2 regions of the Nesterenkonia populi genome follow, and region 1 is predicted to be linked to the other one. Evidence: riboswitches for the same ligand, from Rfam matches in the RefSeq annotation. Region 1 holds a riboswitch; the other holds the start of a gene.

Evidence for each region. Region 1 has a riboswitch for S-adenosylmethionine ahead of FWJ47_RS04055 (ABC transporter ATP-binding protein). Riboswitches for the same ligand answer to the same signal wherever they lie in the genome.
Region 2: it holds a riboswitch for S-adenosylmethionine, as region 1 does, so the genes downstream of both, FWJ47_RS00505 (PLP-dependent transferase) here and FWJ47_RS04055 (ABC transporter ATP-binding protein) in region 1, are expected to answer to the same signal.

Annotation. Positions count from the first base shown of each region.
Region 1 is NZ_VOIL01000001.1:853,468-856,859, forward strand. Features, by position in the region: gene FWJ47_RS04050 (aliphatic sulfonate ABC transporter substrate-binding protein) at 1-522, opposite strand, end outside; gene FWJ47_RS04055 (ABC transporter ATP-binding protein) at 614-1,465, opposite strand; SAM riboswitch class I at 1,477-1,578, opposite strand; gene FWJ47_RS04060 (endonuclease/exonuclease/phosphatase family protein) at 1,650-2,639, opposite strand; gene FWJ47_RS04065 (HAD family hydrolase) at 2,682-3,371, opposite strand; gene FWJ47_RS04070 (ABC transporter ATP-binding protein) at 3,368-3,392, opposite strand, start outside.
Region 2 is NZ_VOIL01000001.1:110,672-114,063, forward strand. Features, by position in the region: gene metX (homoserine O-acetyltransferase MetX) at 1-867, opposite strand, end outside; gene FWJ47_RS00505 (PLP-dependent transferase) at 940-2,061, opposite strand; SAM riboswitch class IV at 2,135-2,250, opposite strand; gene FWJ47_RS00510 (FAD/NAD(P)-binding protein) at 2,285-3,392, opposite strand, start outside.

The DNA.
Region 1 (3,392 bases):
GTGCTGCAGGGCCTGCACCTCGACGTCGTCCAGAGACAGGTCGGCCTCCTCCAGTGAGCGGGCCAGGAAGAAGAACGGGTCGGTGGCCAGAGTGGCGGCCACGGAGGCGCCCTCCAGATCCTCGGGGCCCTCAATGCCGGACTCCGGGCGGGCCACCAGGGCCGCCCACTCCGGCTGGGACTCCACGTAGAAGGTGTGCACATCCGCGCCCACCGAACGGTTCAGCAGCGCCGCGGAGCCGGCGGTGGAGCCCACGTGCAGCTCGTCGGCGCGCAGCATCTCATTGGCCCGGTTGGAGCCGTGGGACTGGATCCAGGTGACGTCGGTGCCGAGCTCCTCGAGCTCCTCCTCCAGCCATCCGTGCTCCAGGATCACCAGGGAGAGCGGGTTGTAGGTGGCGAAGTCGATGTTCAGGGTGTCCAGCTCGCCGTCGGAGTCGTCGCCGCAGGCTGACAGCGCCAGCAGGGCGGCCGCGCCGAGGGCGGTGACGGACTGGGCGGAGCGGGAGAAGGAGGTGGGCATAGGTGGGCCTTTCGCGGTGTCAGCAGGTCATGGGGGCGGGCCTGCCCGGGGCAGGCCCAGAGAGCGTGAGGATGGGAGCCGTGCGGGACGGTCAGTGGGCGGCCACGCCGAGGCCGGCGTAGAGCTGGGACTTCAGGTCCGCCAGCTCAGCGGAGGTGCGATCACGGGGCCGGCTCCCCGGCACGGCCAGCAGACGCTTGGTGGTAGCGCCTTCCGCTGCGGTGGGGTCGCCGGCGCTGCGGTCGTCCCTGCCGAGCAGCAGGATTCGGTCTGCCAGCTGCAGGGACTCGTCGACGTCGTGGGTGACCAGCAGCACGGTGGTTCCGGTCTGGGCGTGGATGTCCAGCAGCAGGTCCTGCATCTTCAGGCGGGTCAGAGCGTCCAGCGCCCCGAAGGGCTCATCCAGCAGCAGCACCCCGGGGCGGCGGGCCAGGGCCCGGGCCAGGGAGGCCCGCTGGGCCATGCCCCCGGAGATCTCACGGGGCTTCAGGCGGGCCCGGTCGGCCAGGCCGACCAGCTCCAGCAGCTCATCCACCCGGGCCTCCCCCTCAGCCTTGGATAGGCCGCGGGGCAGGCCCATCTGGACGTTCTTCCGCACGGAGCGCCAGGGCAGCAGGCGGGGCTCCTGGAAGCCCACGGCGGTGCGGTCGTCATAGGGCCTCACCGGTTCCCCGGCGATGGTCAGCTCGCCGCTGAACCCGGTGTCCAGGCCGGCCAGCGCCCGCAGCAGGGTGGACTTGCCGCAGCCGGAGGTGCCCAGGATGGCGAGCACCTCGCCGGGGGCGATCTCGAGGCTGACGTCCCGCAGCACGGTGCGGCCGCCGAAGCTGCGGCCGACGCCGTCGAAGCGGACGTTCAGCGAGTAGCGGCCGGTCGCCTCGGCGACGGCGGACTGGGGGGCAGGGGCTGCCGCAGGCGCCTCGAGGGTGGCAGAAGAGGTCATGCGAGAATTCACTCCCATCGTTCCTGGCATTAGCACCGAGCCCGCAGATGAGTGCTCTGCAGTGGTTGCTGCGGCGTCATCGAGCCAGATCTCTCAGCCGCTCCGGATGGATACCCGCAAGACTGTACGCGAGAGCCCCTGGCGTGCACAAAGAGGGACAGTCACAAACGTAATATCTGCGGCCTCAGGCCCCCGGGGGCCGGCCTCCCCAGCGGCGCAGGGCGGCACGGACCGCCAGATGGTCCGAGGGGAAGGCGTTCTGCCGCTGGGAGGGGATGTGCCGAGCGGCGCCCCCGTACTCGGTGAAGCCCGGGTCAGCTGGTGCGTCGGCGTCGTCGGCCGCCCCGCCCAGATGATCAGCGCTCACCACCTCGAGCCCGCGCACGAACACGAAATCGATGCGGTCTCGCGGCTCCGTCTCCGGATCCTCGATCTGCGACCAGGTCAGCCCCGGAGCCTGGGCAGGGTCCGGGTGGGCCTCACGGAACGCGTCGGCGAAGCCGGCCTCCATGAACAGCCGCGGGGCCGGCCACCGGGCCGACGGGCGATGCTCGCCGTTCCAGTCCAAGGAGGACGGCACATTGAAGTCCCCGGCGATGACCACCGGCACCTCGCCGAGCTCCTCCAGCAGCTGATCGGTCTCGGAGAGGATCTGCTGCGCCTGTGCCGTGCGCTCCTGCTCACCCGGCTGGCCGAACACCTCCTCCGCAGCATGCGGCAGCTCATCCCCGCGATACGGGCCGTAGTCCGGGGAGGCCAGGTGCACCGACCAGGCCAGCACAGCCCCGGCGCGGGTCTGCACCAGCGCCGCAGTCGCATAGGGAGCAGTGTCCGTGGGCAGCAGCCGCATCGGGCTGGGGCTGAGCACCGCACAGTTGAAGTCCTGCTGGGCCGCAGTCATCCCTGCCCGGCGGGCCAGGCGCACCCCGGCGGTGCCGAAGCACTCCTGCAGCATCACAATGTCAGCGTCCTGATCCTCGAGCACCGCAGCCTGCTTGGCGGCCGCGTCGTCGATCTCACGGCCGCCGAACCACAGGTTCCAGGAGAACACCTGCAGGGTCCGCAGCTCACGAAGCTTGGCCGCGGCGGCCTCCTGCGGGCTGGTGAGCTGGTCGACGGGCTCGTCAGCCAGGGTGTCCTGAGGACGGCGGGTGGGCTGAGGGGTCTGAGGCAAGGGGACTCCGTAACGGTTGGGTGCGAGAGGCGCGCGACGGCTCTATCCGGCGGCCGCAGCGAGCTCCACGGCGGTCAGGGCGGTCAGGCGGTGGTGGCAGGGCAGAGACACATCCGGGTCCGCATTGACCCCCACCACCGTCAGGCCCGCGGCCATCGCTGCCGAGGCGCCCGCGGCGGAATCCTCAAAGGCCGCCGCCTCCTCGGGGGCGACGCCGAGACGGCGGCAGGCTTCACGGTACAGGTCCGGGGCCGGCTTGCCGGAGGCGACCTCATCCACTGTGCACACCGCCTGGGCGGTCTCCCACAGCCCGGAGGCGCGCAGCATCAGACGCACATCGGGGCGCAGGCCGTTGCTGGCCACCGCAGTCGGCACAGCGCTCGCCAAGCCGGTGAAGACCTCCACCGCACCAGGCATCGGCTCTGTGCCCTCCTGAAGGAGCTGGGAGTAGCGGCGGGTGAGCTCGGCGGCGACCGCAGCGGCATCGCCGCGCACCTGCGGGAGCGCGGCCAGACGCGTGGCTGTGTCATCCACCGACAGCCCGTGAAAATCAGCGGCGGCGGCACCCGCGACGCCGCGGTCGGCCAGCCAGGCGGAGATCATCTCCAGCCACACCGACTCGGAGTCCACCAGCAGCCCGTCACAGTCGAACACCGCCGCGGAGACGCCCAGCTCCACCGGGCCCTCCGCCGTGGACAGGCGCAGGGCTGCGCTGCGGGCCTCCGCGCTCATGCAGCGGCCCCGGCCGGCAGG
Region 2 (3,392 bases), 740 kb from region 1:
CAGCGCCTCAGCCAGGGTCAGGTACGCATTGGGATCGAACCGGGCCGCGAGCTTCTGCCCGTGGTGGTCCATGTAGGACTCCACCTGGTAACGGCCGGTGCGGGCCAGGCTCCGGGCGGAGCCGAAGGGGTCCTCGGCACCCTGCCGGGCCCGGCCGAAGCGCTCCTGCAGCTCGGAGCCGGTCCGGTAGGTGATGTGGGCGATCCGGCGAGCCAGCCGCAGGCCGGCCTCGGGCCGGGGGCCGGCGTAGTAGTCGCCGCCGCGGAAGTTCGGGTCGTTGCGGATGGCCAGCACCTGGGCCTGGCCGAAGGAGATCTGCTCAGCCGTCGACGCAGCTCCGCAGGCGAACACCCCGACGCCGCCCACCAGCTCAGGGAAGGTCGCCGCCCACTCCAGCGCCCGGGCACCGCCCATGGAGCCGCCGACTACGGCGTGCAGCCGGGGCACCCCGAGCTGCTCGAGCAGCCGACGCTCCAGGCGGACCGAGTCCCGGATGGTGACGAACGGGAACCGTGAGCCCCAGGGAACGCCGGCGCGGTCAGGCGATCCGGGGCCGGTGGAGCCATAGCAGCCGCCCGCCATCGCCGGGGCGATCACGAACCACCTGCCGGTGTCGATGGGGCGGCCAGGCCCGAGCAGGCCCTCCCACCAGCCGGTCTCCGGGTCCGCGCCGGTGGACGCCACGTGGGTGTCACCGGTGAGGGCGTGGGCGACGAGGATCGCGTTGTCCCCGGCCTCGTTGAGCTGCCCCCAGGTCTCGTAGGCCAGCGTCACCTGCGGCAGCTGTCCGCCGGTCTCGAACTCGAAGGCTCCCAGCTCGGCGGTGCGCAGGGCCCCGCCGGGACGGTGGCCGTAGTCGTTCGGCAGCGGGGCGGCGGGCCTGGCGGAGCCCTGGTGGGGCGCGCCGGCGGCAGGGGTCTGGGTCAGCACGGCTATACCCTAAGCCAGGGCCCCGGCGGGCGTCGCAGAAAGACCTGCGTGGGCCTCCAGGGCGGCGTCGAGGTCCGCAATCAGGTCATCGGCGTGCTCCAGGCCGATGAACAGCCGCACCATGCCCGGGCGGATGCCCGCGGCCTGCCGCTGCTCTTCGCTGAGCCGGGAATGCGTGGTGACCGCGGGCCGGCCGGCGAGCGCCCGGATGCCGCCGGTGCTGCTGCGCCGGGCGAAGACCCGCAGCGCACGCGTCAGCCCGTTCGCGGCGGCCAGCTGCTCCTCGACGCGGCGTCCGGCGCTGACCTCGAAGGACACCACCGCACCGGCCCCGGCGGGCAGGTAGTCCCGGGCCCGTTCGGCGCAGGGGCTGGCCTCCAGTCCGGAATAATAGGTCCGGTGCACGCCGGGGTGGGCCTGCAGGTGCTCCGCGACCCGCTGCGCGGTGCTGGTCTGCTGGCGGATCCGGGCGGCCAGGGATTCCAGCCCTCGGGTGACCTCCGCGGCGACGACGTCGGGCAGCCGGATCTGCTGCGGGTAGCCGTGGGGTGCCCGGGTGAGCTGCTCCCGGGGCGCGGGCTCCACGGTGCCGGCGTCGACGATGACGCCTCCGGCCTGGCCGCCGCGGCCTGCGAGCAGGTCGAGGCTGGTGTGGACGACCAGGTCAGCGCCCTGCTCGACCGGCCGGGCGAGGTAGGGGGAGGCCAGGGTGTTGTCGATGATCAGTGCGGCGTCGGCCTGCCGGGCGAGCTCGGCGACCTCGTTGAAGGCGAGCACGTCGCCGCGCGGGTCTGCGATGGTCTCGGCGAGCAGGGCGGCGGTGTCAGGGCCGAGGTGCGCGGCCCAGGAGGCAGCGTCGTCGGGGTCCTGGACCACCTCGGCCTGGACCCCGTACTGGGGCAGGGCCTCGGCGAACACCGCACGGTGACGGGCGTACAGGGATGGGGTGACGACGATGCTCGCCCCCGGCTCTGCCACGTGCAGCACCGCGAGGGCGAGGGCGTCGGGGCCGTCGGCGACGGCGCGTGCCTGCTGCCCGGACTCCAGGGCGGCGAGCGCCTGCTCAAGAGCGGCGGTGGGGGTGTCGGCGTGGTCGGCTGCCTGGAGCAGCCGGGTCTCAAACTCGGTCATGCAGGTTCCTCGTATGTTCTCAAGACCCGCACCTGCGAACAGCTCGGCCGGTGGGCCTGAGCTGCGCTGGGAAGGTCCGCGCTTGCCGGCCCCGGTCTGGAGTCGGCCAGGTCATCACCCGGGGCACCCCACCGCGAACTGGAGGGTTGCCGGCCAGCAAACCGGGGTTTGGCACTGGCACTCTTGACCTTGGGACAAGTCTGCCGGAAGTCAGCGCTCACATTCAAGTGCGACGTGCGGCGTCCAGGATGTGGGAGGCCGCGGCGTCAGCGTCGGCCAGGGTGCTGGCGGTGGTGCGCGGGCCTCCCCCGGCCTCCGCGGCGATGGCGGTGCCCCACTGGGCGGAGGAGAGCTGCAGGCCCAGCACATGGACGGGCTGCGCCTCGCCGCTGCGGCTGATCAGCCGGTGCGGACGTGGTGTGACGTCGAAGCCCTTGTGCTCGGCGCCGGCGAGGCTCGCCGGGCGGGCGAGCCCGCTGCGCAGCAGCCCCTGAATCAGCGGGGAGCCGGACTGGCCGACCCTGTTGGGCGGCATCATCGCCTCCACCAGGTGCTGTGCGGCGTGCTGGGCGCCGGCCACCTGCGGGGAGACTGCCGTGAACACGTCCTGTGCGGCGTCGATGGTGTAGACGGGGCTGGGCCCGAGGATCTCGACGACGCCGGCACGCACCAGCGCCGCCAGCTCCTCGGTCCGCTGGACCGGCGCGCCGGAGGCGAGTCCCTCCACCAGCGGCTCGAACCAGGCTTCCACCTGAGCAGCACGGCTGGTCGCGCTGATGCGCCCTTCCATCAGCAGGGCCTTGAGGACGAACCGGGCGGCATGGAGGGTCTTGACCGCCATCTTCTCCGGCGAGCCGCTGGCCGCCGCAGAGGAGGCGGCATCCTCCTCCAACCAGCTGAGCACGGCGGCCCGGTGCTCCTGCGCGCTGCCGAAGCCTGTGCCGGCGAAGGGCGCGGCGTAGGAACGGGGGTCGAAGCTGCCGTCACCGCCGAATGACCGATGGGTGGCCTGCACGTCGGCGAGGATGAGGGGCCAGAGCTGCTGCTCGAAGTCCAGCTGCCCGTGCTGCTGAGCGAGCTTCTCCGCGGCCTCGGGGGTGAAGCGGGTGAGCTCCGCGCCCTGCGGCACGAAGCCTGGGGCGTCTGTCTTGGCACGGTAAGGGGTGCCGCGGCGGGCGCCGGCCACCAGCCGAGGCTCCTGCCCGGAGGGGACGTAGCGCAGCCGCTGGCCCGGGGCGGCGCCGCGAACCTCCTGGAAGCTCCCGCCGCGGCCCACGGTGACGGCGATCATCAGGTCGAAGAAGTTCAGTCCCATGCCTCGGACCAGCACG